One region of the Billgrantia hypersalina genome, then DNA from elsewhere that is predicted to be linked to it. Evidence: predicted binding sites of a transcription regulator. Region 1 holds the regulator's gene; each other region holds the start of a gene.
The links. Region 1 encodes FNR, which switches genes on or off when oxygen is low (the NO sensors DNR and NnrR bind a similar motif). Its sites were predicted from a motif close to TTGATNTANATCAA; they were not measured.

Region 1 (7,343 bases):
TCGGGCGGTTGGACGAAGGCGCAAGCGCCTTGAGTTCCCTTGCTCCCTGCGGACGAGCCACACTTCCCACCACGACCAGCTACCTTTCGTCGAGTCGCGAAACCAGGTGCGATTGCCCTGTATGACTCATGTGCAATACTGGTCAATAAATGCAAAAAATAAAATCCCAGACTTTGGTATCATGAGCAAAGTTTAATAAACGATAGGCTCTTATTTTCTTTATATATCAAAAACTTATAACTTTGGTTGGCAGGATGTCTCGGCGCACGTCACGTTGCCGATAGGACGATTGTCTAGCATTGAACTTTTGTCTATGCGCTTTTTTATAAGACCATTGTCTAGTTATGAGATGTCGCCTTGCCATTCAGGTCTTCCTTGGACGTTGGTCTAGGTTATCTCTTAAAACCCCAGACTGTTATCCTGCCTCATTAAAGGCTTTTCGATGCCATGGCATTGGAAGCGAGGGAGAGATTCTTTTTTTCTGAGGCGACAGGGACGTGTTTGGCACCGGCCGGTTTTCCTTGTAGGTCGACCTGCTTGCCGGACCTCCTTTCGTATTCGTAAGGCGGGCCGGTGACGCTGGTCGAGCCGCTCGCGTGTCTGGCCGAGGCGCCGCTGCCGCGTCGCGCTCCGGGCGAGGCATGGCGGAGGTGCCACGAGGGGTAATCCGATGGTCGATATCGATCTTTCCCAACCGCCGTTCTCCTTTCTGAACGAGGAAGGGCGCGAGCGTGTCCGTAACGGTGTCGACCTGGCTTATTTCGACCGTGACGAAATCATTCTGGAAACCGGCCAGCCCGGGGAGTACGTCTTTCTCATCCACAAGGGGGAGGTGGCCGAACTGGACGCCACCCAGCCGGGCGCGCGCGAGCGGATCGGCCACTATACGGCCGGTGACCTTTTCGGTGCCATCAGCATCCTCAACGGCAGGAGTCGCTATCGCTTCCGCGCCGAGCAGGAGAGCCTCTGCTACCTGCTGCCCAAGGCACTCTTCCTGCAGCTCTGTGACGACTACCCGGCATTCGCCGAGTTCTTTCGTCAGACGCTGGCGCACAAGGCCCGGCTGCTGACCGAACAGCGTGCCGAGGGTGGCGTGACCATGGCCGGTTTCATGCTGGCTCGGGTCAGCGAATGCATGCGACCGCCACTGTACATGGCGGCGGGAACCACCATAGCCGAGGCGGTGGCAAGGCTGCACGAAAGCCATGCCGACAGCCTGCTGGTGGAGGGAGAGGATGGCGCCGGCATGGTGACCAAGACCGACCTGCTCGAAGCGCTGGTACTGCAAGGGCGCGACAAGGAGAACCCGCTGCAGGAAATCGCGCATTTCGATCTGGTCACGGTGAGTCCCGAGCAGTATCTGTTCGAAGTGCTGGTGAAGATGACCCGCTTCAAGGTGGAGAGGGTCGTGGTTATGGAACAAGCGGGGCCCATCGGGGTGGTCGAACTAACCGACGTGCTCAGCTATTTCTCCAGCCGCAGCTATGTCGTCAGCTTGCAGGTCGAGCAGGCGGACAGCCTCGAGGCCCTGGTCCGTGCCAGCCGACGCACGCCCGAACTGGTCAAGGCGTTGATGGCTCAGGGCGTGAAGCTGCGCTTCGCCATGGGTCTGCTGGCGGCGCTCAACGGGCGCATCATGTCCAAGGCGTGGGGCTTCCTGATCGACGAGCGTTACCATCGCGACAGTTGCCTGATGGTGATGGGCAGCGAAGGGCGCGGCGAACAGATCCTCAAGACCGACCAGGACAACGGCCTGATACTCGCCGATGGGCTCGAATGGCCCGATGTGGACGAGCAGATGCAGCGTTTCACCGAGACGCTGATAGCGCTGGGCTACCCGCCCTGCCCTGGCAACATCATGGTCAGCAACCCCGAATGGGTGGGTTCCGTCTCGCAGTGGCGTGAGCGAATCGCCCGTTGGGCCGAAAAGCGCGACGGCGACAGTCTGATGAAGCTTGCCATCATGCTCGATTCCCATTCGGTGGCCGGTAACCCGGCGCTGCTCGACCGCGTGCGGGAGGCCCTTTTCGCGCAATGCTCGCGCGACGAAATACTGCTTTCCTACTTCGCACGCACGGCGTTGCGCTTCTCCACGCCGCTGACCCTGTTTGGCTCGTTGAAGAAGCCGCAGCACGGTATCGACATCAAGAAGGGCGGGATCTTTCCCATCGTGCACGGCGTTCGCACCATGGCATTGGAGCGACGTATCCAGCCGACTTCGACGCTGGAGCGGCTCGAGGCCTTGGCGGCGGACGGGCGGCTGGAGCAGCGGGTCGCCGAAGATCTCGCCGAGGCACTGTCGCTGTTCACCGAGCTGCGCCTGAAACAGCAACTGGAGCGTCTTGATGGCGGCAGCGACAGCAGGAGCCCCGACCGCGTCGTGGTCCAGCAGCTGTCTTCACTGGAGCGCGACCTGCTGCGTGAAGCACTGCACATCGTCAAGGATTTCAAGCAGAGCCTGTCGCAGCGCTATCACCTGGAATATTCCTGAGGCAGGCGCCCGCGAAGAAGGCGAGAACGAATAGGAGGAAGGGATGTTCCGAGTACTGCGCCGTGCCAGCGATCGTCGGCGCCACGCCGATGGCAAGTATGGCTGGCTCTTCCACCCCTACACCGGGGATGAACTGGTCGCCATCGACTGCGAAACCACCGGCGTCGATACGCGGGTGGCCGAGCCCGTCTCCATCGGTGCGGTCAAGGTGCGCGGCGACCGGGTCCTGACCAGCGAGTCTCTGGACTTGCGCCTCAAGCGGCCCGCCACGCTGACTGGGGATTCCATCCGCGTGCATCGCCTGCGCGGGATCGATCTCGACGAAGGCGTGAGCCTTGACGAAGCGTTGGGGAGCCTGCTCGATTTCATCGGCAACCGCCCCTTGCTGGGATGGCGCCTCGATTTCGACCTGGCCATCCTCAATCGTCAGATTCGGCCCCGCTTCGGTTTCGACCTGCCCAATAGCGGTATCGATGTGGCCCAGCTTTACCATCGCCAGCAGCGGCGCAGCGTGATGGAGCCCGAGCCGCGTGCGCTGCGCTTTGAGACGGTGGCGGAGTCGCTGGGCGTTCCTGTCATGGGGCGCAATACCGCCCTTGGCGATGCCGTGACCACAGCGCTCATGTACCTGCGCCTGGAACGGGCCGGGTTGCAGGCCCGCCGAGAGGCATGAGGCTGAATCGCCGCCTTGGCGTCGCCTCCGGGCGGTGGCGGTGGTAGGATGGCCGCGTCATTCACCACGCCTGGCAGCCCGTGACCATGCAAGACGCCGTAACATTCGACCCCCATTCCGTTGCCGACCTGAAAGCTCGCCTGCAGCAGGGCGAGATGGATCAGGAGAGCACGACGCTTGAGCAGCTCGACGCCAAGGGGCGGCGTGAATTCAACAAGCTGCAGAAACGCCTGAGGCGTCAGGTAGGCAATGCCATCATCGACTACGGAATGATCCATGAAGGGGATCGGGTCATGGTATGCCTGTCGGGGGGCAAGGACAGCTATACGCTGCTCGAGATATTGCGCAACCTGCAGCGCAATGCGCCGGTGAACTTCTCGCTGGTAGCGGTCAATCTGGACCAGAAGCAGCCCGGCTTTCCCGAGCACGTGCTGCCCGAGTATCTCGATTCCATCGGCGTCGAGTACTACATTCTGGAGCGCGATACCTATTCGGTGGTGAAGGAGAAGACCCCGGAAGGCAAGACGACCTGCGCGCTCTGTTCGCGGCTGCGGCGCGGTTCGCTGTACGGCTTTGCCGAGGAGATCGGGGCGACCAAGGTGGCGCTGGGCCATCACCGCGAGGATATCCTCGAGACGCTTTTCCTCAACATGTTCTATGGCGGCAGCCTGAAGGCCATGCCGCCCAAGCTGCTTTCCGACGACGGCAAGAATATCGTCATCCGTCCGCTGGCCTATTGCCGCGAGGCGGACATCATCGAATTCGCACAGCTGATGGACTTCCCCATCATTCCCTGCAACCTGTGCGGCTCCCAGCCCAACCTGCAGCGCCAGGTGGTCAAGGAGATGCTCGCCGATTGGGAGCGCAAGCACCCCGGGCGTATCGAATCGATGTTCAAGGCCGTATCCAACGTGGCGCCTTCGCAGTTGGCCGACCGCGAGCTGTTCGACTTCGAGGGGCTAGAGGCCAAGCAGGCACGAAGACGCGAGCGCCGCATCGATGCGCTGGACGTTTCGCGGGGAAGTTGAACGGCCATCCGGCACGAATGGAAACCGCCCGGCATCCTTTGAGCCGGGCGGTTTCGTTCTGCTGGGCGGTGTCGCAGGGCTTAGTGGTCGTCCTGCGCCTGGGTCACCAAGGCCTCAAGATTGAGTATGTTCACCTCGCGCCCCGATACCTCGACCAGCCCCTGCTGCTGGAAGCGGCCGAGGATGCGACTCACCGTTTCAACGGCGAGCCCCAGGTAATTGCCGATGTCGGCTCGCGACATGGAGAGGCGGAAGCTGTAGGGTGAATAGCCGCGGCGGCGGAAGCGGTCCGACAAACTGGTAAAGAAACTGGCCAGACGCTGGTCGGCGGTCTTGCGCGAAAGCAGACGCATCATCTTGCGGTCGTCGCGCAGCTCCTTGCTCATGCTGCGGTAGAGCTGGCCGCGCAGTTCCGGCAGCTGCTCCGAAAGCGAATCGAGCCGATCGAAGGGAATCTCGCAAACGGTGGTGGTTTCAAGCGCGATCACGCTGCCCGGATACTTCCGTTCGTCGATGCCGTCCAGGCCGACCAGCTCGCTGGGCAGGAAGAAATTGGTAACCTGGTCCTCCCCTGACCCTTCGGTGGTAATCTGCTTGAGGCTGCCGGAGCGCACCGCGAATACGCTGCTGAAGGCGCTGCCCTGGCGAAACAGCGACTCGCCCTTCTTCAGTGGGGCGCGGCGCCGGATGATGGCATCGAACTGCTCCATATCCTCGAGTTCGAGCGCAAGGGGCAGGCACAGCGAGCTCAGGCTGCAGTTCTGGCAGCGCGTTTCGTGCAGCAGCGAACGCCGCTGGCCCAGTGCATTGGCCACGTTGACCGGCATGCTCCACCTCCTTGATCCTGTCGTGTAGCCATTATGGAGCATTATGGGGGCCGGTAAAATGCCCATCGCGACCTTTGGCCGCAGCTCGCCTGTTATTCGGGTCGGACCTCCCGCTCAGACGATGCGTGAAAAGCGCGAATCGGGTGGCAATGTCAGGCGATTGTCGAAGGCCATGGCGAGGTGACGGATCAGCAGGCGGCCGAGCGGTGTCGCCACCAGGCGGCGCCCTTCGAGGTGGGCCAATCCGTCCCTCAGCGGGGCCTCCAATCGCAGCAGGGCATCCGCCAGGTAGCGGGGAGCGTCGATGCCGAAGGTTTCGCTCAGCTCGTCCAGGTCGAGTTCCATGTCGCACATCAGCCGCTCGATGGCATGCTGCCGGATACGGTCGTCGAAGCTCAGGCGAACCCCACGAGCGGTGGGCAGCTGGCTGGCATCGAGCGCCGCTTCGTAGGCGCCGAGGGCGGTGTGGTTCTGGGCATAGACATCGTCGATGCGGGAGATCGCCGAGACACCGAACCCCACCAGGTCGCATTGGGCGTGGCTGGAGTAGCCCTGAAAATTGCGCTGCAGGGTCCCTTCGCGCTGGGCGATCGCCAGGCTGTCGTCGGCGCGGGCGAAGTGATCCATGCCGATATGGGTATAGCCCGCTGCGGTCAACATGGCGATGGTGGTGCGCAGTATCGCCAGCTTCTCGTCGGGGCTGGGCAGGTCTACTTCGCGTATGTGCCGCTGGGCGGCGAAGCGCTCGGGCATGTGGGCGTAATTGAAGATGGAGAGTCGTGCCGGCGCCATGGCGATCACCTGCTCCAGCGTCGCGGCAAAGGTGTCGCGGGTCTGGAAAGGCAGGCCATAGATCAGGTCCAGGTTGAGCGAGCGGAAACCCAGGCGATCGGCCTCGTCGAGCAGCGCTTCGGTGAGGATGCGTGGCTGGATCCGGTTGATGGCTCGTTGTACACGCGGGTCGAGATCCTGAACGCCAAGACTCAGGCGATTGAAGCCCAGCGCCTGCAGGTGGCGAAGGGTGAAGACATCGGCCTCTCGCGGGTCGATCTCGATGGCGTAGTCGCGGTCGCGGGCGTTGGTAAGGCCGAAGCGGGCGTCGAGCCGGTCGATCAGATCGCTCATCTGGTCGAGGTTGAGAAAGCTCGGTGTGCCGCCGCCCCAGTGCAGCTGCGCCACCTCGCGACGCGTGTCGAGGTGTGGCCTGACCAGCACCATTTCGCGGTCCAGCCGCGAAATATAGGGTTCCGCCACCTTGGCGTTCTTGGTGGCGATCTTGTTGCAGGCGCAGTAGTAGCAGGCCTTGCGACAGAAAGGAATATGCACGTAGAGCGACAGCGGCCTGCCATCGGCATTGCTGCGTGCCAGCGCTGCCTGGTAGGCCGGCGCGTCGAACTCCTCACCGAACGAAAGCGCAGTGGGATACGAGGTGTAGCGCGGTCCATGAGTGTCATAGCGCCGCAGCAGGGCCGCGTCCCAGGCGAAGGGGTCGGCCGTCATTCGAGGCATGGACAGCGCGGGGGCGGACATGGAATTACTCCGAAGGCTAACGATTGCCATCATGCTAGCCGTACCCGGCCCAAGGCAGTTTGAGCTGCGTCAAACGAAGCCGTAATGCAGGTTAAGGGCTGGCCTTCAATGTTCCGGAGCGCCCAGCGGCAGCAGGGCAACGAGCTGCCAGAGGGCGAAAGCGATGATAAGGAGGGCCGCCAGGGTGCGGGTTGCCGGATGACGGATCAGCGTGCCCAGCTGGCGTGCGGCGAAGCCGGTGACAAGCAGTGAAGGCAGGGTCCCGAGGCCGAAGGCGCCCATCAGCGCCGCGCCTTTCAACGGATTCGCCGTGGCCAGGCTCCAGGCCAGCATTGAATAGACGAGACCGCAGGGCAGCCAGCCCCAGACCGCGCCAAGGCCGATGGCGTGGGGAACCTTGACCACCGGCATCAGTCGCTTGCCGATGGGCTCCAGGTATCGCCAAAGGTGCCTGCCCAGCGCCTCGACCCTGAGCAGTCCCTTCCACCAGTTGGCAATGTAGAGTGCCATCAGGATCAGCATGAGCGCGGCGAACAGTTGCAGCCCCATGCGCGCTGCCGGCGTCAGGGCCACCACGGTGCCGAGCGAGGCAACCAGCGCGCCGGCGACCATGTAGCTTGCAATGCGCCCGAGGTTGTAGCCAAGCAGAAGCCCGGAGAGCCGGGCTGGGCTACGCATGCTGGGCGGCACGGCGAAAGTCAGCGCGCTCATGATGCCGCCGCACATGCCGATGCAGTGCGCACCGCCAAGCAGGCCAAAGACGAAAGCCGCCAGCAGCGGAGGCAGGCCGAGTC
Region 2 (7,343 bases), on a different contig from region 1:
AGCCATACGGCCGGCGTACTGCAGGCTGCCAGGACCAGCAAGCGAAAGGCGTGGATCGTACTATGCGGTTTCACCAGGCCGCCCTCCTCTCGCTTGGCTCGCCGCCGGCTCAGTAATGGCGCTGAAGGTCCATGCCGGCATACAGAGGGGCCACTTCCTCGGCGTAGCCGTTGTACATCAGCGTCTCGCGTCGGCCGTTCTCGCCGATCCTGCGCTCGCGTGACTGGGACCAGCGCGGATGGGCCACCGCGGGATTGACGTTGGCATAGAAGCCGTACTCCTCCGGATTGCGCTCCTCCCACGAGGAGAGCGGACGCTCCTCGACCAGGGCAATCCGCACCACCGACTTTATGCTCTTGAAGCCGTACTTCCAGGGCACGACCAGGCGGATCGGCGCGCCGTTCTGGTTGGGCATTGTCTCGCCATACAGCCCCACGGCCAGCAGCGTCAACGGGTGCATCGCTTCATCGATGCGTAGCACTTCCCGGTAGGGCCAGTCGAGAATGCTGCGCCGCTGACCGCGCAGATTGTCGGGGTCGTGAACCGACTCGAACACCACGTAGCGTGCACGGGAAGTGGGCTCATGGCGCCTTAGCAGCTCCGCCAGGGGAAAGCCGACCCAGGGAATCACCATCGACCAGGCCTCGACGCAGCGCAGCCGGTAGATGCGTTCCTCCAGGTCCTGATGCTTGAGGACATCTTCAAGGGCAAAAGTGCCCTGTTTCTCGACCTCCCCTTCAATGGTCAACGACCAGGGGTCGGTCACCAGACGATGCGCGTATATTTCCGGATCGCGCTTGCCAGTGCCGAACTCGTAGAAGTTGTTGTAGGTGGTGATCTCCTTGTATGCCGTGGGAGATTCACCACCGGCCATTTCCGCGCTCGGCAGCTCACCGCTCAGCCGCTGTTGAAGCCGTTCCTGCCAGGCGTGCACCGGCCTGGACAGGAAAAGGCCAGGTGCAGCGACAACGGCACCCAGGCCGGCGCTGACGCGCAGGAATTTCCGGCGCGACTCGAACAGCTCACGAGGCGTGACCTGGGATTCCGGGATCGGCGGGTAGCGGTAGCGTGGCATCTCGCATTCTTCCGAAGGAGGCTGGCGAATCCCACATCTAAGCGGTGAACTCAACGTTTGTCACCCAAGAACCATGCGGATCCATTAAAACTTGACCTACCTCAACGAGTGCTCCATTCCGACTATTCCGCTTGGTTGATATGGCTCAAAGCGCAACCGTAACCTGACGCTGCAATTCAGGATCGAACCGTCTCTAGTTTGCCACCCAAGGGGTATCGTCATGACACATCACGCTCTCGCCCGGCCGAGGCTCATCGCAGCTGCGGTGTCGCTGAGCGCCGCGCTGGCGGCCACCGGGGTCGTCGCCGACGACGGTCTCGGCGACTACCGCGACCGCTTCCAGCCACTGCCTCACCTGCCGCCGATCCCGGCGGAAAATTCCCTGACGCAGGAGAAGATCGAGCTCGGCAACATGCTGTTCTTCGAGCCGCGCATCTCCTCCAGCGGCGTGATCAGCTGTGCCACCTGCCACAATCCCGCACTGGGCTGGAGCGACCGCATACCCCGCGCCACTGGGCACGACGGACAGATCGGCGAACGCAACACGCCGACCGTGCTCAACTCGGGCTTCCTTGGTGCCCAGTTCTGGGATGGCCGCGAGCCCGATCTGGAAGGTCAGGCGCTTGGTCCCATCCAGGCCGACATCGAGATGGCCATGGATCTCGAGGTGGCGCTCGAGCGCCTGGAAGAGTTCGAGCTCTACCAAGAGAAGTTCGCCGAGGCCTACCCCGATGACGATAACCCGATCAACAAGGACAACCTGGCCATGGCGCTGGCCAGTTTCGAGCGCACGCTGAATACGCCGAACTCGCCCTTCGATCGCTACCTGCGCGGCGATATGAACGCGCTGTCCCAGCAGCAGAAGGATGGCATGGTGGCTTTCGTCGACAATGGCTGCATTGCCTGCCACAGCGGCCCGGCGTTCACCGACAGCAACTTCTACGCGATCCAGGTGCCTGGCTCCACCGACGTGGGACGCTTTGACGTCACCGGGGACGAAGCGGACAAGTACAAGTTCCGTACCCCCACGCTGCGTAACGTGGCGGTGACCTACCCGTACATGAACAACGGCGCCACCGAAACCCTCGAGGAAGCCGTGGCCATCATGGGCCAGGAAATGCTCAATCGTGAATTCGACGAGGCCACCATCGCCGACATCTCTGCCTTCCTGCACAGCCTGACCGGCGAGATGCCCGATTTCGAGGTGCCGGCACTGCCCTGATGCAGGCAGGCCATTCGAGGGAGAGAAAGACAGATACCCCCGGCATTCGCCGGGGGTAGTCGTTATCAGGCGTTGTCGGCCAACTGCCGGTGCAGTTCCAGGCGGCGTGCATCGCTCATGAAGGCGGCTTCGATGGCCGTGCCGGCAAGTTGGATGAAGGTCTCCTTCGACCAGCCGAAGGCGTCATGACAGGCCATGAAGTTGTCCAGCATACCGCCACCGAAATAGGCGGGATCATCCGAATTGAGCGTCAGTCGAAGCCCGGCATCGAGCATCCTAGGCAAGGGGTGATCCTCGATGCGCTCCACCACCTTCAGGCGCACGTTGGAAAGCGGGCAGACGGTGAGCACGACGCCCTCGTCGCGCAGGCGAGCGACCAGGGCGGGATCCTCCAGGCAACGCACCCCGTGATCGATACGGCATACGTCCAGCAGATCGAGCGCTTCGTGTATGTATTCGGGCGGACCCTCTTCGCCGGCATGCGCGACGCGGGGAATACCCAGCATCTTGGCGCGCTGGAACACCTCGGTGAACTTTGAAGGCGGATGCCCGCGTTCGGCGCTGTCCAGCCCAACGGCATCGAGCATTTCCCAGTAGGGGGCCGCGCTCTCCAGCACCTTCAGCGCCTCGTCGGCAGGCCGGTCGCGCAGGAAGGCCATGATCAGCGCCGTGGACATGCCAAGCTCGCGCTCGGCTTCACGGCGCGCCAAGCTCAACCCCTCCATGACGACATCGAGCTCGATGCCTCGAGCCAGGTGTGCCTGGGGATCGAAGTGCATCTCCACGTGTACCACGCCTTCGGCATGGGCACGACGAAAATAATCCATGGCCAGGTCGTGGAAGTCTTCGCTGCGCCTGAGTACGCTCATGCCCTGATAGTAGAGCGCGAGAAACGAAGGCAGATCCTGGAAGTCGTAGGCGGCACGCACCGCTTCCACCGAGTCGAAGGGAAGCTCGATGCCGTTTCGCCTGGCCAGAGCGAACATCAGCTCCGGTTCCAGGGAGCCTTCGATATGCAGGTGGAGCTCAGCCTTGGGCAGCCGTTTAAGAAAATCGCGCATGGAGCACCTCGTCGCCTTTATTTTCTTATCCTGATGGATGCGCAGAGTTTGCGCAAACGGTCAGTTCACCCTGCTCGAGCCGGCACTCGCGGGTGATACCCGGTGGATCGAACGCGCCACCGCCGAGCTGGTGAACCAGGTAGACGACGCTACGCCCCTCGAGCCAACGGTCGAGCGACAGCGCCAGCCGGGACACGGTAGCAGCGTCCAGGCCGGCAAAGGGCTCGTCGAGGATGACCAGCCCCGGGTCGCGCAGCATCAGCCGCGCCAGTGCCAGGCGACGCGCCTGGCCGCCCGACAGGGCGCGCCCCCCTTCGCCGACCCGGGTGTCCAGCCCATGCGGCAGGCTAGCGGCCCACGCCGCCAGCTCGACCCCGTCCAGAACCTGCCATAACAGGGCGTCGCCGGCTTGCGGTGCCGCCAGGCGCAGGTTGCTCGCCAGGCTGCCCTGAAACAGGTCGATTCGCTGGCCGAGTATCGCGACGCGCTGGCGCAGCGAAGACTCGTCGACCTGCGCGAGCGGCACACCGGCGAGCTTGATCTCGCCCTGGCTGGGCGGCAGGCGCCGGGTCAGCAGTGCCGCCACGCTGCTCTTGCCTGCGCCGGAGGCGCCGGTCAGCGCTATTCGCTCGCCGGGCCGCAGCTCCAGTTCAATGTTACGAAGTGCCGGGGTGAGCGCACCGGCATAGTGCAAGGTGACGCCTCGCAGGGTGGCCGACAAGGCACCTTCGGGTAGTTTGGTCCCGTCAAACGCGGGCACGTTCGCACCGGCCCGCTCCACGCCGTTGAGCCGCTCCGCCGCACCGCGGGTCGCCCCGAGCTGTGTGAAGGCCATCGGCAGCAAGGCCAAGGCTTCCCCGAGGGCGAGCACGGCCAGTGGCATCATGACCATGACGGCACCGCTAATCGTCGCCTCCTGCCAGGCCGAGGCCGCCAGCCACAGCACGCCCACCATGGTCAGCCCGACCATCAGATTGACCAGCGCGATGCCGGCGCCCGCCACCCTGCCGGTGCGGCGCTGGTCCCGATGCAGCGCTTGTTCACGATTGCGCCAAGCGCGGCGATGCCAGGCCCGGCTGCCGTAGGCCTCGAGCTCAGCCAGCCCGCTCAGGTGCTCGATCGCCTGGCTGCGCAGGCGCTCAAGATGGTCGACCTGACGCCGGCTCGCGGCCATGCCCAGCCACGCCTGGCCGACCGTCAGCCAGGCCCAGGTGGGCAGCAGCAGTACCACGAGCGCAAGTCCCGCCACCGGTACCCACAGGGCCAGGAAGGCGGCGACCAGCAAGACCGCGGACAGTGCCACCACCGGCGGGGCCATCAGGCGAAGATAGAGATTGTCCAGGGTGTCGATGTCGGCCGTCAGGCGGTTTAACCAGTCGCTGGCCCGTTGTTTCGTCAGGGTCCGGTCATCCAGCCTGGCCATGGCGGCGAACAGGCGGCTGCGCAAGTCGGCCAGCAGGCGCAAGACGGTATCGTGGTTGTAGAGCCGTTCGGCATAGCGCGCCACGGTACGGCTGACGGCGAAGAAGCGTATTCCGCCGCCCGGTACGTACACGTCCAGGCCGGCCGATACCCCCATGGCCAATGCCATGCCGGTGAGCGCACTGGCGGCAATGAACCACCCGGACAGCGAGAGCAGGCCAACCGCCGAGCCTACCGTCAACATGAGCAGCAGCATGCCGATGACGAGCCGCCGACGACGTCGTGCAAGCAGCCGCAGCCACGGGGAGAAGGTCGTCGACAAGGTCCTTTCGCTCATACGCTCTCCCTTCCCGGGCTTGCGCCTGCCGGTGCCTCCGGTTGCCCCTTGCGCAGCACCAGCCGTCGGCTTGCCATCGCCATCAAGGCGGGATGATGCGTCGCGATGACCAGCGTCCTGCCCTCCTCGGCCAAGCGGCTGAGCGACGCGATGATACGCGCCTCGGTCGCTTCATCCAGGCTCGCGGTCGGTTCGTCGAGCAGCACCAGCCTGGCATCCGAGAGGAAGACGCGGGCCAGGGCCAGGCGCTGCGCCTGCCCTCCTGACAGGCCCACGCCTCGCTCGCCCAGCGGCGTGGCGATGCCTTCCGGCAAGGCGGCGACCAGCTCACTCAGGTCGGCCCGTTCCAGGGCGTCCAACAATTCGGGCTCGCTCGAATCGGGTGCCGCCAGGCGCAGGTTGTCGGCCAGGGTGCCGTGGATCAACAGCGGGCGCTGGTCCATCCAGGCGATGCTTAGCCCCCGCTGTACGATCCGTTCGCCTTCGTCGGGCGTCACGAAGCCGGCCAGCAGCTGCAGCAGTGCCGTCTTGCCTGCACCGGAAGGCCCCGTGACGACCAACGTCTCGCCGGCCGCCACCGCGACACTGAGCGGCCCCAACACGCGGCCGCGTCCCGGATGGGAAAGCGTCGCATGTTCCAGCGCCACCAACCGATCCCGCGCCAGCGGCTGGGACTCTGCAGCTACCGCGGGTCGTACCGGTTCGGCGAGCAGCGCCAGCATGCCATCGGCGGCACCCAATGCTGCCGCCCGGTCGTGGTAGTGCTGCGCCAGACTACGCAGCGGTTGGAAAAACTCCGGCGCCAGTAGAAGCACCAACAGCCCGCTGAACAGCGACAGCTCCTCAGCCGGACCGAAATCGATGTAGCCCAGCAGGCCGAAGCCAACGTAGATCGCGACCACGGCAATCGCTACCGAGGCGAAGAATTCGAGCACCGCCGAGGAGAGGAACGCCACCCGCAGGGTGCGCATGCTCAGGCGTCGGTAGCGATCCGCCGCCTCGTGCACCTCGCCAGTGGCGTCGCGCGTGCGGTCGAAGAGCTGCAGCGTGGCGATGCCTCTGACCCGGTCGAGGAAGTGGCCCGAAAGGCGGCTGACGGCGGCGAACTGGTCCCGGTTGAGGCGCTCCGCCCCCATCCCCACCAATGCCATGAACAGGGGAATCAACGGGGCGGCCAGCAGCAGGAACAGCGCTGCCAGCCAGTCGAGCCACAGCACGACGAGGAGAATCAGCAGTGGAATGGCAATGCAGAGGCGCAGCTGGGGCAGGAAACGGGCAAAGTAGCCGTCGAGCGCCTCGACCTGCTCGACCAGCTGACTGGCCAGTCCGGCCGAATGGCGAGCCCCGACCCGAACCGGTCCCATGGCGGTGAGATGGTCAAGCAGTTCGGCCCGCACCGACTGGCGAACGCGCAGGCTGGCCTCCTGGCCGGCCGCTTCCTGACCCCACTGGCACAGTGCCCGTGCCAAGAGCACGACGACCAAGGCGAGGAAGGCCCAGGTCAGCGCTGTCAGGGGTTCACCGTCGACCAGCAGCTGGCTGACAATCCAGGCCAGCAGGGACATCTGGGCGATCGTCAAGGCACCGACCGCCGTGCCTGCCACGGCGGCCAGGCCCAGCCAGCCGCTCTGGCTGGCGGCATGGCGCGCCAGCCAGCGACGTGGCGAGGGGGCCGAACGGGGCTCGGACGTCATGGGTTCAGTGATAGCCCTCGCCGACACGCACCTTGCCGCGGAATACCCAGTAGGACCAGAAGGTATAGACCAGCACGAAGGGCAGCACGAAGAGCACGCCGATCAGCAGGAAGAGCTGGGATTCCGGCGCCGAAGCGGCGTCCCAGATGGTGTAGTTGGGCGGCACGATCCATGGCCACTTGCTCACCACGAGCCCCAGGTAGGTGAACAGAAAAATGCCCAACGTCGCGATGAACGGGAGAACCTCGCGCCCACGATGCGACGACCAGTAGACCGTGAACATGCACAACAGTGTCAGTGCCGGCAGGATCCAGATCAGGTGGAGGTTGCCGAACCAGCGCTCCCAGACCACGTCGTTCATCAGTGGCGTCCAGATGCTGATGATGCCGAAGATGACCAGTACCGCCAGCAGCAATGGCGTGGTCAGCCGATAGGCCCACTGCTGGATGTAGCCTTCCGACTTGAGGATCAGCCAGGTGGTCCCGAGCAGCGCGTAACCGATCATGATGCCGATGCCCGTCAGCAGCGTGAA
Region 3 (7,343 bases), on a different contig from region 1:
ACGTGAAGGGAGCCTTCTCGGGCGCCACGGCCGATCGGGCGGGGCGCTTCGAGGCCGCCGACGGCGGCACGCTGTTTCTCGACGAGGTGGGCGAGCTGCCGCTGGCAATCCAGGCCAAGCTGCTGCGTGCACTGCAGAACGGCGAGGTACAGCGCTTGGGAGAGGACACCCCGCGGCGGGTCGACGTGCGTATCATCGCCGCCACCAACCGCCACCTGGCCGACAGCGTGCGCGACGGCCATTTTCGCGCCGACCTCTATCACCGTCTGTCGGTGTATCCGGTAGCGATCCCGCCGCTGCGCGAGCGTGACAGCGACGTGCTGGTACTGGCCGGCCACTTCCTCGAGATCAACCGTGCCCGGCTCGGCGTACGCAGCCTGCGCCTGGCACCGGCGGCCGAGGCGGCGCTGCTCGATTACGCCTGGCCCGGCAATGTGCGCGAGCTGGAGCATGTCATCAGCCGGGCGGCGATCAAGGCGCTGGGGCACGGCGCCCGGCGCGACGACATCGTCACTCTCGAGCCGGAATGGCTCGATCTGCCCCATGCTCGAGCGTTGAGAACCACGCAGGACGAAGCGAGCGAGCCTGACGCCGCCCCTGCCCGCGGGCAACCGCTGCGCAGCCAGGTCGAATCCGCCCAGCGAAGCGCCATTCGTCAGGCCCTGGCGGCCTGCAACGGCAGCTGGGCGAGTGCCGCCCGGCGGCTCGACGTCGATCCCAGCAACCTGCACAAGTTGGCCCGCCGCTTGGGTATCAAGTAGCCTTCGGCTTTTCAAACCTGCCAAGTTGGTTATATAATGAACAGTCTAGTATTCCTTTTTTGAATATATACTTGTTCCGAGTGCTTCTATGCAGCTTCAGTTCGAGCGGGTTGCCAAGACCTTTAGCGACCTGAGGGTCATCGACTCCTTCGACACCACCATTCGCGACGGCGAGATCGTGGCCCTCGTCGGTCCGTCCGGCTGCGGCAAGTCGACCCTGCTGCACATGGTCGCGGGCCTGCAGCATGCTACCGAGGGGCTGGTAAAGGCGGACGGACGTCAGGTCGAGCGTCCCGCTCCCGAGCGCACCCTGGTGTTCCAGGAGCACGCCCTATACCCCTGGATGACGCTCAAGGAGAACGTCGCCCTGGCGCTGGAGTTCCAGGGGAGGCCGGCGACCGAGGCGCGCCAGCAGGCCATCCAGTGGCTGGCTCGGGTCAAGCTCGACGGCTTCGAGGGCTACTACCCGCACCAGGTATCCGGCGGCATGCGTCAACGCTGTGCCCTGGCCAGGGCCTTCATTGCCCGGCCCAAGGTGCTGCTGCTCGACGAACCGTTCGGCGCCCTCGACGCGCTGACCCGCTTGACGCTGCAGAGCGTGCTCAAGGACTTGATCGAGGAGGAGCGGCCCACCGTGGTGCTGGTCACTCACGACGTGGACGAAGCGCTCTATCTCGCCGATCGCGTGCTGGTGTTCAGCCAGCGCCCGGCGCGGGTGCTCGAGGAGTTCACCCTCGGCCATATCCCCAAGACCCATGACCTCACCGCCTTCGCCGATGTTCGCCGGGAGGTGCTCTCCCTGCTTGGCATCGATACGCAGGCCCAGGAAACCGAACGTCAAACCGAGAAAGGAGACGTGCAATGACACGCTGGCTCATCGCTCCCCTGCTGTCCCTGCTGCTCGCCGCCCCGCTATCCGCCAACGAACCGTTCCGGGTCGGTTACGTGCGTGTGATGGACGACGCCCAGGTCATGCTCGCCCAGGAGGCGGGACTCTACGAGAAGTACGGACTCGATGCCGAGCTGATCGAGTTCAGCTCGGGCACCGACTTGATCAAGGGGATCGTTGGCGGCCAGCTCGACATCGGCGTGCTGGGCTTCTCCAACGCCTTCACCTGGGCCGGTCGCGGAGCCGACCTGCGCATCGTCGGCGGCGCCCAGCGCGGCTACCATGCCCTGCTGGCCCATGAAGACGCGGGCATTGACGAGGTCGCTGACCTCGCCGGCAAGAGCCTTGCGTCGCAGAAGCAGGGCAGCACCGCCGATATCGTGCTCAAGGGCGTGACCCTGGCCGACGCCGGCCTGAGCGAGGATGACCTCAACATCATGGGCGTGGCCCCCTCGGTGGCGGTTCAGTCGCTGGCTGGCGGCCGCGTGGACGCCGCCTTCCTGTTCGAGCCCTACGCCCGACTCGCCCAGCTGCAGGCGCCGGTCAAGGAAATCTACGAGATCGGTGAAGTCTGGCCTTTCCCGTGCATGGTGGTGATCACCTCGGCCGAAACCCTGGAGAACCGTCGTGACGTGCTGTGGGCGGCGATGGACGCCCAGCGCGAAGCGATCGACATGCTCGAGAACTCGCCCGAAGAAGCGGCGCCCTACATCACCCACTACTTCATCAACGACGAAGTAGTCGAAGCGCGTGACGGCAGCACGGTTCCCAGCGTGGAAGTCATCGAACAGGCGATCGCCACCAATGACTTCAGCGCCAAGCTCACCGAAGACGACGTTGCGCGCATGAAGGAGCTGGCCGAGATCATGCAGACCCAGGGCATCCTCGAGGGTGAGGCCGTGTTCGACGTCGATGCGCTGCTCGACCTTTCCTGGCAGGAAGAGCGCGAACTTTGAGCATGGGCAATACCGCAACCGGCGTGGCCAGCAAGCGTGCCTATGTGCTGGCCATCGTCTTCATCCTGTTCTTCTGGCAGGTCGCCGCCTGGTTCCTGCCCAGCTTCCTCATGCCCGACGTGCATGTGGCCCTGATGCGCCTGTGGCGCGAGCTGGGCAGCGCCCAGTTCTACCAGGGGCTCGGCAATAGCATGGGACGGCTGGGAGCGGGCTACGGCGCGGCCCTGTTGGCCGGCATCGTGCTGGGACTGGTCGGCGGTACGTTGAATCCGGTTCGCAGCACCCTCAAGGCCGCCATCATCATCCTGCAATCGATTCCTTCGATCGCCTGGGTGCCGTTGTTCCTGATCCTGATGGGATTCGGCAACATGCCGATTATCGTGGTGGTGGCCGTGGGCGCCTTCTTCCCCACGGCGCTGAGTGTGATGAACGCCACCGAGAGCGTCGAGCGTGTGCATATCGATGCCGCGAGGGTCATGGGCGCCTCGCGCACGCAGATGCTCAAGCGCGTCTACTTCCCGGCGGTCACCCCGGAGCTGATCACCGGCGCCCAGCTCGCCTTCGGCAACGCCTGGCGGGCGCTGATCTCGGCCGAGATGATCGTCGGCTTCAGCGCCGGGCTCGGCAAGTCGCTGGCCTACTCGGGTGAGATCGCCGACATGACTGGCGTGATGACCAACATCCTGGTAATCGCCGTGCTCGCGGCCGTGATCGACCAGGTCATCCTCGAGCGCATCAAGTATCGCCTGCTGCGCTACCAGTACCTCTAACGCCTTTGTTTGGGGCTGGACGGGCCGAAGCGCCACATCGCGGCGCTTCGGCTTTACTTTTCAGCGGCCACGATACCGCTCTCCTTTAATCTCGAATCCCTCCCTCGGTCGTTCCTGAGCTTCATTCAGCGGGTCTCGATGAGCCCGTTTACCGCCACTGTCACGCAGCCGGCGTGCCAACCTCCGAAGCTGCCGCTTGGCGATCAAATAGTTACTGCAATGCAAGTGCTACCGTTAAAAATAAAAGCTACATGTGGTGCTTGATCCGCCAGGCTTGTCTATATATGGTGGCCGAGGCCCCGGTCGGGGCATTGGCACGAGCTTGACGCATATCAGTGCAGGCAGGCGGCGTCGAGCTTAGGATGAACGGTTTTCGTGGCCCTGTGCCGCACCGAATCCAACGGTTAGCTCTTCGGAGAGTCGCTATGTTTCCGCTGCCCTTGTCGCATTTGCCACGTCCGCCCGCCCCGACCCGCCTGATCCGTGCCATCGATCCCCGCGTGCCGCTCACATTCAAGCGCCATCTGATCGAGCCGTTGCTCAATCGCACCTTCGCCGAACCCCTGGCCGAGGGCGAGTTCGATGCGCTCGAGGGGAGGTGCATTTCGCTGCACATCGAGGACCTGGGTGTGGCACTGACGCTGACCCTCGAGGGGGGGCGGTTCAGGCTGACGGCCGAAGCGGGAGAGGCCGCCATCCGTGGCGGTTGGCGCGAATTTCTTTGCCTCGCGACCCGGCGCGAGGATCCCGACGCGCTGTTCTTCCAGCGCCGGTTGGTGATCGAGGGCGACACGGAGCTGGGCCTGATGGTCAAGAACTTGCTGGACAGTCGCGAGGAAGGGCTGGCCCAGGGCCGGCTCGGAGAATGGCTGGCGCGCTTCGAGCGCATGGCGCGTCAGGAACGTTGAACGATTTGAACTTTTGACCCTTACTGGAGATCCCTGCATGAGTACTTCCACCAAGGCCGTCAAGACATCCAACGAGGTGCCTATGCAAGCGCCCTCACGCGATATCTGGGACTCCAAGTATCGCCTCAAGGATCGTCATGGACGCCCCGTCGACAAGGACGTGGCAGCGACCTGGGACCGTGTGGCACGCGCCCTGGCGGCGGTGGAAGGCGAGCGTGCCGAGGAGTGGCTGCCCAAGTTCCGCTGGGCGCTGGAGAACGGCGCCATCCCGGCCGGCCGCATCATGTCCAACGCCGGCGCCGAGGACTACAAGCCGGCGGTGAGCCTTATCAACTGCACCGTCTCGCGCACCATCCGCGACTCCATGCACGACATCCTCTCCTCGGTGGTGGATGCCGGCATGACCCTCAAGGCGGGCTGCGGTATCGGCTACGAGTTCTCCACCCTGCGCCACAAGGGCGCCTTCGTGTTCGGCGCCGGTGCCGGCACCAACGGCCCGCTGGCGTTCATGGATATCTACGACAAGATGTGCTTCACGGTGGCCTCGGCGGGCGGCCGCCGCGGCGCGCAGATGGGTACCTTCGACGTCGGCCACCCCGATGTGAAGAGCTTCATCGAGGCCAAGCGCGAGGCCGGCAGGCTGCGCCAGTTCAACCTCTCGCTGCTGATTACCGACGAGTTCATGGAGGCGGTGAAGAACGACGCCGACTGGCCGCTGGCCTTCCCGCTGCACGCTGGCGAGAAGGAGGACGTCAAACCCGAGGACCTGATCTACCGCGACTGGCCGGTGATCGAGGACGGCTACAGCGTCGATGCCGAAGGCCGCGTGGCCTGCCGCATCGTCGAGGTGATCAAGGCGCGCGAGCTGTGGGACACCATCATGCGTTCCACCTACGACTTCGCCGAGCCGGGCTTCATCCTGATCGATCAGGTCAACCGCATGAACAACAACTGGTTCTGCGAGGAGATCCGCGCCACCAACCCCTGCGGGGAGCAGCCTCTGCCGCCGGAAGGCGCCTGCCTGCTCGGCTCGGTCAACCTGACCCGTTTCGTCATCGACCCCTTCGGCAAGAAGCCGCGCTTCGACTGGGAACGCTACCGCCAGGTAGTGGCGATCTTTACCCGCATGCTCGACAACGTCGTCGAGATCAGCGGCCTGCCGCTGGAGGGCCAGCGCCGCGAGATCGAGGCCAAGCGCCGCCATGGCATGGGCTTCCTCGGCCTCGGCTCGACCCTGACCATGCTCAAGATTCCCTACGGCTCGCCCGAGTCGCTCGCCTTTACCGAGGAAGTCAGCCGCAACCTGGCCCTCGAGGGCTGGAAGCAGGCGCTGGAGCTCTCCCGCGAAAAAGGCATGGCGCCGGTACTCGCCGAGGACTTCGAGATCACCCCGAAGATGATGCGCGAGCGTCCGGAGCTGGCGAAGGACGGTTACGAGATCGGCGATAAGGTGCCGGGGCGCATCCTGCATGCCCGCTACAGTCGCTACATGCAGAAGGTCGCTGAGGTAGAGCCGGAGCTGGTGGCCGCACTCGCCGAGCACGGGGCGCGCTTCACCCACCACAGCTCCATCGCGCCGACCGGCACCATTTCGCTGTCGCTGGGTAACAACGCCTCCAACGGTATCGAGCCGTCGTTCTCACACCGCTACTTCCGCAACGTGATCCAGTCGGGCAAGAAGACCAAGGAGCAGGTGGAGGTGGTCTCCTTCGAGCTCGCCGCCTACCGCCATTTCATCGCCAGCGATGCGGTGGAGAGCGACCTGCCCGACTACTTCATCACGGCCGACGCGGTCACGCCGCAGCAGCACGTGGCGGTGCAGGCGGCAGCCCAGGCTTGGGTCGACTCGGCCATCTCCAAGACGGTCAACGTGCCCACCGAGTTCCCCTTCGAGCAGTTCAAGGATCTTTACCTGGACGCCTACCAGAGCAAGCTCAAGGGCTGCACCACCTTCCGCTTCAACCCCGAGGCGTTCCAGGGCGTACTGGTGCGCGAGGACGACCTCAAGAACACCACCTACGTCTTCGAGCTTGAGAACGGCGAGACGCTGGAGCTCTCCGGCGACGAAAAGGTGGTTTACGACGGCGAAGAGCACAACGCGGCGAACCTGTACGACGCGCTGAAGGAAGGCACCTATGGGAAATGGTAAGCCTCTGCTCTCCCAACTGCCGGTAGCGAGGGGCGCCGGGGACAGGCCGAAGAGGAGGTCCTTCGCCATGGATGGCGAAGGTAGCGCCCAAGGAGGGGTTTACAGCGCCTCCTCGCAGGCCTGTCGACGGACAAGCCCCGAGCGAGTGAAGCTTCGCGCCTTTGAATTCTTTTCCGCAGGAGCCTGCTGATGGCCGTCGAAATCAAGTCCAAGATCGTTTCCTACAGCGTCAAGAAGGCGGTGGAAGCGCCGCCGCTGGCTGACGAGAATCCGCTCACGGTTCGTATTCCCTCGCGCCCGGAAGGGACGCTGGAAGCCGTTTCCGAGAAGATCTCCTACGTCGGCGCCGAAGGCCGCAAGAAGGTCTACCTGCTGGTGTCGTTCATGCCGGTAGAAGGCGTGCTCGACGGCAAGCGGGTGGTGATCGAGCGTCCGGTGGAGTTCTTCTTCCCGTCCGGCCAGCTCTCCAGCGAACACCAGTGGATCACCGCCACCATGCGTAGCCTGTCACTGGCCGCCCGCGGTGGTTACGTCACCCAGGCGGTGGCCGACCTGCGCAAGGTGGCCTGGGACAAGGGCCTGGTGCGCTGCGGCATGAACCGCTGGGGCAAGCCGATGTTTCACGACTCTGAGGTGGCGGCCATCGCCTGGTCGATCCAACAGATCCTATATCGCCGCGGCTTCCTCGACCAGGACGGCAACCAGGTGCCGGTGGAGGACCTGGTCAGCCGCTACGCCCACCGCCTGGCCCACGGCCACCCCTGGCAGCCGCCCACTCCTGAAGAGGAGGCGAAGGCTGAGCAGCAGGTGCAGCAGGCAAGCCAGGGCGAGGCCACGACCGAGCAGGGCGACGGCCCCACGGTGGTGGGGCACTGCCCGGAGTGTCGCGGCGAGCTGATCATGATGGATG
Region 4 (7,343 bases), on a different contig from region 1:
CCCCCATGCTGGTCAGCCCGAGCGCCAGCGCGCCGCTCTCCGTCAAGCGCTGCTCGGCATGCTCCACCAGGCGGTAGTAGACGTTACGCCCCAGGCGGGCGGCAAGGCCGAAGCGGACCGGCACCTCCGGCACCTGGAGGTCATCGGGGGTGGCACTCAGCTGCAGGCGGTACTCGCCATCCAGCCGCACACGATCACCTACATGGGTCGTCAGCCACCAGTCCCCCGCCTGATCCTGCTCGGCATCGACCACGACGAAGGGACGATCGGCCACGCGGATGCGCTGCTTCTCCACCGGCGTGACCAGGTAGTAATGGCCATCCTCTTCACGGCGCAACAAGGTCGAGAGCAGCCTGACCAGTCGAGGTCGTGTCATTTCGCTGCCTTCGTGGAACCAGCGGCCGTCAGCGGCGATCTCGAGGTCCATCTCCCCCACCCGCTCTGGCTGCCAGCGATCCAGCGGGGGAATGGCGCCATCCGACTCGATGTGATTGAGCAGAGGATCCAGGTTCATGCTTGCACCTTCGATATGAATCTGTGCCGTACCGCTATACCAAGCCGGCCCGGGCAAGCACATCGCGGGTCTCGGCGGAAACTTCGGGTGCGGCATGGCGAAACAGCCGATAGAAGTTGGCAGTGGTCTGCATGGCAACTTCGTCGACGCTGATACCGCGCTCGCTGGCGATGCACTCGGCCACTTCCACCACCCAGGCCGGCTCGTTTGGCTTGCCGCGATACGGTACCGGGGCAAGATAGGGGCTGTCGGTCTCGATCAGCAGCCGGTCGAGCGGCACCCGCCGCGCCACCTCGCGCAGCGACTCGGCATTGCGGAAGGTGACGATGCCCGACAACGAGATGTAAAAGCCGTGACGCACCGCCTCCCGCGCCATCTCGAGATCCTCGGTAAAGCAATGCAGTACGCCTCCTATGGCCGGATCGCAGTGCTCACGAATCAACGCCAGAGTGTCTTCGCGCGCCTCACGGGTGTGCACGATCACGGGCAGTTCCAGCTCGGTGGCGGCCACCAGCTGGCACCGGAAGCGCTCGCACTGAACCTCCCGCGACGGCACCCGCTCGGGTGTCTTGTCAAGGTAATGGTAGTCCAGACCGCATTCGCCGATCGCCACGACGTCGAAACGTTCCGCCGTCTCCTTGATGGCTTCGACGTCGGGTTCGCGTTCGAGCAGATGCAGGGGATGCACCCCGGCAGAGATCGCCACGTCAGCGTGCTCGCGGCCGATTTCAGCCAGGGCCGGCACGTCATCGAGGGTCACCGCAATGGCGAGAAACTGACGCACGTCACGCGCCCGGGCCGCCTCCAGGGCGGCAGCGAGACTACCGTCGTGAGTCGTCGGGTCGAGGCGATCGAGATGACAATGGGAGTCGACGAACATGGGCGGCGGCGTCTTCCTCTGCAACGTTCAGGGGGAGGTGCAGAGTATACGAAAACGCCACTCCACGTCGACGTGGAGTGGCGTGCCCGCCGAGCTCGCCGGCTACAGAATGAGCAGCAACCAAGGCAGGCCAACCGCCAGCCAGACAAGCAGGAACAACAGGCCGAAGACAGCTCCAAGGCGCCACCACAGCGGACCAGGCAAGAAACCGCTGCCGTAGTAGACGGGGCTCGGCCCGGTGCCATAGGGCGTCAAGATACCCATGAAGCCCAGCGTCGGCAGCAGCAACAGCACGAACATGTGCATATCGATACCGGGGATACCCGAGGCGGCAGCGAGCATGACGGGTAGCAGCGCCGTGACGTGGGCGGTGACGCTGGCAAAGAAGTAGTGCAACAGGTAGAAGATCACCGTCAAGGCCAGCATCGCCACCAACGGGTCGAGGTGACTGATGCGTGCCCCGACCAGGTCACCGAACCAGCCAACGAAGCCCACCTGGCTGAGGCCGCCGGCTAGTGCCACCAGGGTGGCGAACCAGACGAAGGTATTCCAGGCCGCCTTGTTGTCGAGTATGTCGTTCCAGTTGACGATACCAAACAGCAGCATGGCACAGATCACGATCAATCCCACCAGCGATGCCGAGATAACATCGCCGGCAAAGATCCACAACAGCAGCGCGATGAGCACCAGCACGACGAGCAGCAGCTCGTTGCGTGTCAGGCGTCCCAGTGCCTTGAGCTCTCCTTCCGCCCAGTCGGACACCGCACTGCCCGACTTCACTTCCGGGGGGCAGAGCCAATAGCACAGCAAAGGTACGAGCAGCAGCAGCAGGATGCCGGCCGGTGCCACCGCCAGGAACCACTCGCCCCAGCCGATACGAATCCCGGTTGCGGTCTCTGTCAGAGCAATGGCCAGCAGGTTGGGAGCCAAGGCGGTGAGGAAGAGCGAACTGGTGACGCAAGTCGAGGCAATGGCCGTCCACATCAGGAAGCTGCCCATGCGCTTCATGCTGGGGTCGTTGGGTCGGGAGTCGTAGAGTGGAGGCAGGTTGCGCAGAACGGGATAGATCGTGCCCGCGCTTCGCGCAGTATTAGAGGGCGTGAACGGTGCCAGGATGCCGTCGGCGATCATCACTGCATAGCCCAGCGTCAAGGTGCGACGCCCCATGGTCTTTACCAACCACAGCGCAATGCGCCTACCAAGACCTGTCTTCTCATAGCCAAGGGCGAACATGAAAGCGCCGAAGATCAGCCAGACCACCGAATTGTTGAATCCCGAAACGGCCCAGGCAAAGGCACTGTTGGCTGCGTTGAAGCCAGGCACGGACAGCTGTTCTGGAGAATACAGTACCCAGGGAGCAAGGAGAGCCGCCACCGTTACCCCGATCAGGCCAATGACGGCGCCAGGCAGTGGCTCGAATATGAGCCCTACCACACAGCCCAGGAAAATGGCGAAGAAGTACCAGGCGTGCGGCGGCAGCCCCACGGGCACCGGCAAAAGCGCCACCAGCAGTGCAACCAGCAGTGGCGCCAGGGCTTTCCAGGAGAAGCGAGACATCCATTCGGACAACATGAGCCGACCCTTATTGTGGCTGATGTGGACAGGCTGAGGCATCGCCAACGGCGCGCCTGTTTAACAGGTTACGGGCGAAAGAAAACACACAACAGATAGGCCAAAGACTTTCAAACAGCTGAATGATATAGATCAAGAAAAGCATGCAAGCCCGCAGGCGCCCGATAGCTGACGCACAGAGCGAGTGCTAGTCTGCGAAGCGATAACGCGCCACGACGGCTACGCCGGCGCAAGGCCTGGAAACGGAGAGAGCATGCAGCAACGAGATTTCGATATCGTCATCGTGGGAGGCGGCGGCGCTGGCTTGCGTGCCGCCATCGCCGCTGCCGAACAGGCCAAGGCAGATGGCCGCCCGCAGCGCATCGCCTTGCTCTCCAAGGTCTATCCCATGCGCTCGCATACGGTGGCCGCCGAGGGTGGCGCAGCGGCCGTGACGAGCCCGGAGGACAGTCTGCAGGCCCACTTCGACGATACCGTTGCCGGCGGCGACTGGCTGGCCGAACAGGGCGTTGTCGATTACTTCGTTCGTCACGCCCACCGGGAACTGGTGCAGATGGAACACTGGGGGTGCCCGTGGAGCCGCCAGGCCGACGGCTCCATCCAGGTGCGGCGCTTCGGCGGCATGAAAACCGCTCGTACCTGGTTCGCCGCTGACAAGACCGGCTTTCATATGCTGCACACGCTGTTCCAGACCTCGATGAAATATACCGAGATCGAGCGCCTGGACGAGTACTTCGTGCTGGATCTCGCTGTCAGCGACGGCGCCGTAGTCGGCGTCGTCGCGCTGCAGGTCGCGACCGGCGAACTGGCCCTGCTGCGCACCAAGGCCGTGGTGCTGGCCACCGGCGGCGCCGGCCGGCTATTTCGCTTCAATACCAACGCCGGCATCGTCACCGGCGACGGCATGGCCCTCGCCTATCGCCACGGCGTGGCGCTGCGCGACATGGAATTCGTTCAGTACCACCCCACCGGCCTGCCGGGTTCCGGCATCCTGATCACCGAGGCCTGTCGTGGTGAAGGCGGCATCCTGCTCAACAAGGATGGCTATCGCTATTTGCAGGACTACGGGCTCGGCCCGGAAACGCCGCTCGGCCAACCGCAGAACAAGTACATGGAGCTGGGGCCTCGGGACAAGCTTTCCCAGGCATTCTGGCAGGAGCAGCAGGCGGGCCGTACCGGCACTTTTGCCGGCAGCGATGTGGTCTATCTGGACCTACGTCATCTGGGCGAGGCCGTGCTGCGCGAACGGCTGCCTTTTATCTGCGAGCTCGCCAGGTCCTACATCAATGTCGATCCCGTGCACGAGCCCATCCCCATCCGTCCGGCGGTGCATTACACCATGGGCGGTATCGAGACCGATGCACAGTGCGAAACCCGAGTGCAGGGACTGTATGCCGCTGGCGAGTGCGCCTCGGTCGGCCTGCATGGCGCCAACCGACTCGGCTCCAACTCGCTTACCGAACTGCTGGTCTTCGGTCGACTGGCAGGCGAACGAGCCAGCCGGCGCGCTGCAGCGCAGGCGTTCGCCGATCCAAGGTTGCTGGAAGAACAGGCGCAACGACAGCAGGCGGCGCTGGCCAGCCTGTGCGATACCAACGGCACGGAGGACTGGGTCGCCCTCAAGCGCGAACTGATCCAGACCATGGAGGCGGGTTGCGGCATTTATCGCACCACGGAGGGCATGCAGGCGGCTCTCGAAACCGTCCGGAAGCTACGAGCGCGCTATCGCCAGGTACGCGTGCATGACGCCAGCAAAATCTACAACACAGAATTGCTCGAATGCATCGAGCTGGGCTTCGGGCTGGACATCGCCGAAGCGACTTGCCTCGGCGCGCTGGAGCGACGCGAGTCCCGCGGTGCTCACCAGCGCCTCGATGACGGCATGCAGCAGCGCGACGACTCCCGTTTCCTGAAGCATAGCCAGGTTTACCACCGCGGCGACGCGCCGGCGGAGCTGAACTGGCAAGATGTCGACGTACGCTTCTCCGCCCCTGCCGTCCGTGCCTATGGCGAGGCCGGCCATACCCAAGCCGATGCCGACAAGGGAGCCCGCTCATGAATACCAAGGCGATCCGTATCAGGCGCCACTTGCCGGAGCAGGAAGAGGGTTCGTACTGGCAGGATTTCGAAGTGCCGGTCGACGAAAATACCTCGTTGCTGGATGCCCTGAATCACGTCAAGGAGATGCTGGACCGCACCTTGAGCTACCGCTGGTCGTGCCGCATGGCCATCTGCGGCTCCTGCGGCGTCATGGTCAATGGCATTCCCAAGCTGGGCTGCAAGACGTTCCTGCGTGACTACCCGGGTGAAATCCGCATCGAACCGCTGGCACATTTCCCGGTGCAACGCGACCTGGTGGTCGATATGGAAGTCTTTCTCGAGCATCTCGCCGCCGTTAAGCCTTACTTGATCGACAAGGCAGCGAACGGCGGCGAGACGCATCGTCAGACACCTGAGCAGCTGGCTCGCTACAAGCAGTTCTCCAATTGCATCAACTGCGGCCTGTGCTATTCGGCCTGCCCCCAGTTTGGGCTCAATCCCGAATTTCTGGGCCCTGCAGCCATCGCCCTCGCCCATCGCTATAACCTGGACAGCCGCGACCACGGCAAGCCCCAACGCATGGCTGAGCTCAATCGGCACGAAGGGGTCTGGAGCTGCACCTTCGTCGGCTTCTGCTCCGAGGTGTGTCCTAAACACGTGGACCCCGCAGCCGCGGTGAATCAAGGCAAGGTGGAAGCAGCCAAGCACACACTGATCGCGCTGTTCAAGGGATAGGGGGAAACATGCGCAAGCCGTCCGACACATTTCCGACGCTCAAGCGAACCTGGTGGCTCAAGCATCGTTACTTCTTAGCTTACATGCTGAGGGAAGCCACGGTGCTGCCGCTGGTGTTCTTTGTCGCCTGCCTGCTGGCGGGGATCATTGCCCTGCTGCGGGGAGACGCGCCCTGGCTGGGCTGGCTGGGCTTCATGGGCTCTCCGCCGGTACTGCTGCTCAACCTGCTGGCCCTGCTGGCGAGCCTGTACCATGCCTGGACCTTCTTTCAGCTCTTCCCTCGCGTCATGCCGTTGCGAATCGCGGGCCACGCCTTGCCCAGCCAGGCCATCGTGGCGGGCCAGTGGGCTGGCGTGGTGGTGGTCCTTCTGCTTTTCCTGTGGCTGTTCGTAGGAGCCCCTCGATGAAAAAGCCCGCTGCACGCCGCCAGGCCTATGACGAACCGCTGTGGTGGGGGCTGTTCAGCGCGGGCGGCGTCTGCTTCGCCGTCATCGCCCCTGCCGCTATTTTATTCCTCGCTCTGCTGGCTCCGCTCGGCATCATTTCGCTCGATGCCGAACGCGCCCGCGCGCTGTTGTTCGGCCTGCCAGGCATCCTGTTCGTCGGGGCAGTGGTCTGCTTGCCGCTGTTTCACGCCGCGCACCGCATCCGACATGGCTTGTTCGACCTGCGCTTGGGCCGCGACGGGCGCAACAAGTGGCTGACCTATGGCTGTGCTGCGGTATTGAGCGCCGCGGCGCTGGGCGCCGTTCTGTTGGGGATGGTGCGGTAGCGCTTCAACGCGCCTTGCATCGATTGCGCTAGAGCGTGTAGGTCTGCACACCCTTGTCCAGTTGCCCTGCCAGCTGAGTCTCGATGCGGTCGCGCACGCCCTGATCCTCGGGGCTGAAATGAATACCGATGCCCGGCACCCGGCGCCCTGCCACGCCATCGGGCGAGACCCAGACGACATGGCCGGTGACGGGCACCCGCTCGCTTTCGCCGGGCAGGGCCAGCAACAGGTAGACTTCCTGGCCCAGCTCGTAGCGCTCACGGGTAGGCACGAAGATACCGCCCCGCTCCAGCAGCGGCATATAGGCGGAGAGCAGCGTCTGCTCATCCTGAATCGTCAGCGACAGGGCCTTCTGCGGTGCCATTCGTTATCCTCCCTTTCACCCTGGCTTAGGAGCGGAGCAGGGTCGACCAGCGAACCAGCCAGGCCTCGATGACCAGCTGAGGGTTGGGATTGCCGCCAGCAGCCAGCAAGCGGCGCTGCTCGCGAGCGAAGTCCAGCAGCCGGAACCAGTCCTGTACCCGGGCGTTCTTCACAGCCTGGCGATAAAGCGGCAGCAGATCGGGATTGCGGACCTGCGCTGCCTCCCCGGAAAGCCCCAGACGAATGAGATCCTCGAGCCAGGCAATACCGTACCACAGGATCGACTCCAGCGACTGGCGGTCGAGACGGGCCGCCTCGGCCACGGGCTCGGCACCGCGCACCAAGGCATCGAACGTCTCGTGCAGTTGCTTGCGCAGCGTCCTCGACTCGGGCGTTGCCAGTTCGGCCGCCAGCAGCGGCAGCCCACCCGAGACCTGATACCAGAATGCGGCTTCGTCACGACTACC

Region 2: a site for FNR is predicted at 1,211-1,224, ahead of ACOJCM_RS00590 (cytochrome-c peroxidase). Genes of this name have one in related genera too.
Region 3: a site for FNR is predicted at 3,699-3,712, ahead of ubiT (ubiquinone anaerobic biosynthesis accessory factor UbiT). Genes of this name have one in related genera too.
Region 4: a site for FNR is predicted at 3,089-3,102, ahead of frdA (fumarate reductase (quinol) flavoprotein subunit). Genes of this name have one in related genera too.

The regions. Positions count from the first base shown of each region.
Region 1 is NZ_JBMIQI010000011.1:468,592-475,934, forward strand. Features, by position in the region: gene ACOJCM_RS09290 (DUF294 nucleotidyltransferase-like domain-containing protein) at 671-2,491, shown strand; gene ACOJCM_RS09295 (3'-5' exonuclease) at 2,535-3,164, shown strand; gene ttcA (tRNA 2-thiocytidine(32) synthetase TtcA) at 3,251-4,192, shown strand; gene fnr (fumarate/nitrate reduction transcriptional regulator Fnr) at 4,273-5,019, opposite strand; gene hemN (oxygen-independent coproporphyrinogen III oxidase) at 5,134-6,549, opposite strand; gene ACOJCM_RS09315 (sulfite exporter TauE/SafE family protein) at 6,655-7,343, opposite strand, start outside.
Region 2 is NZ_JBMIQI010000002.1:106,048-113,390, forward strand. Features, by position in the region: gene ACOJCM_RS00580 (sulfite oxidase heme-binding subunit YedZ) at 1-74, opposite strand, end outside; gene msrP (protein-methionine-sulfoxide reductase catalytic subunit MsrP) at 110-1,075, opposite strand; gene ACOJCM_RS00590 (cytochrome-c peroxidase) at 1,296-2,297, shown strand; gene ACOJCM_RS00595 (adenosine deaminase) at 2,363-3,358, opposite strand; gene cydC (thiol reductant ABC exporter subunit CydC) at 3,384-5,117, opposite strand; gene cydD (thiol reductant ABC exporter subunit CydD) at 5,114-6,811, opposite strand; gene cydB (cytochrome d ubiquinol oxidase subunit II) at 6,816-7,343, opposite strand, start outside.
Region 3 is NZ_JBMIQI010000020.1:52,104-59,446, reverse strand. Features, by position in the region: gene norR (nitric oxide reductase transcriptional regulator NorR) at 1-761, shown strand, start outside; gene ACOJCM_RS19050 (ABC transporter ATP-binding protein) at 850-1,626, shown strand; gene ACOJCM_RS19045 (ABC transporter substrate-binding protein) at 1,623-2,606, shown strand; gene ACOJCM_RS19040 (ABC transporter permease) at 2,609-3,376, shown strand; gene ubiT (ubiquinone anaerobic biosynthesis accessory factor UbiT) at 3,802-4,284, shown strand; gene ACOJCM_RS19030 (adenosylcobalamin-dependent ribonucleoside-diphosphate reductase) at 4,322-6,433, shown strand; gene ACOJCM_RS19025 (ribonucleoside-diphosphate reductase) at 6,623-7,343, shown strand, end outside.
Region 4 is NZ_JBMIQI010000004.1:7,364-14,706, forward strand. Features, by position in the region: gene ACOJCM_RS02185 (DUF1285 domain-containing protein) at 1-514, opposite strand, end outside; gene ACOJCM_RS02190 (TatD family hydrolase) at 549-1,394, opposite strand; gene ACOJCM_RS02195 (anion permease) at 1,497-2,966, opposite strand; gene frdA (fumarate reductase (quinol) flavoprotein subunit) at 3,220-5,025, shown strand; gene ACOJCM_RS02205 (succinate dehydrogenase/fumarate reductase iron-sulfur subunit) at 5,022-5,741, shown strand; gene ACOJCM_RS02210 (fumarate reductase subunit C) at 5,750-6,148, shown strand; gene frdD (fumarate reductase subunit FrdD) at 6,145-6,513, shown strand; gene ACOJCM_RS02220 (PilZ domain-containing protein) at 6,542-6,877, opposite strand; gene ACOJCM_RS02225 (DNA polymerase III subunit delta') at 6,903-7,343, opposite strand, start outside.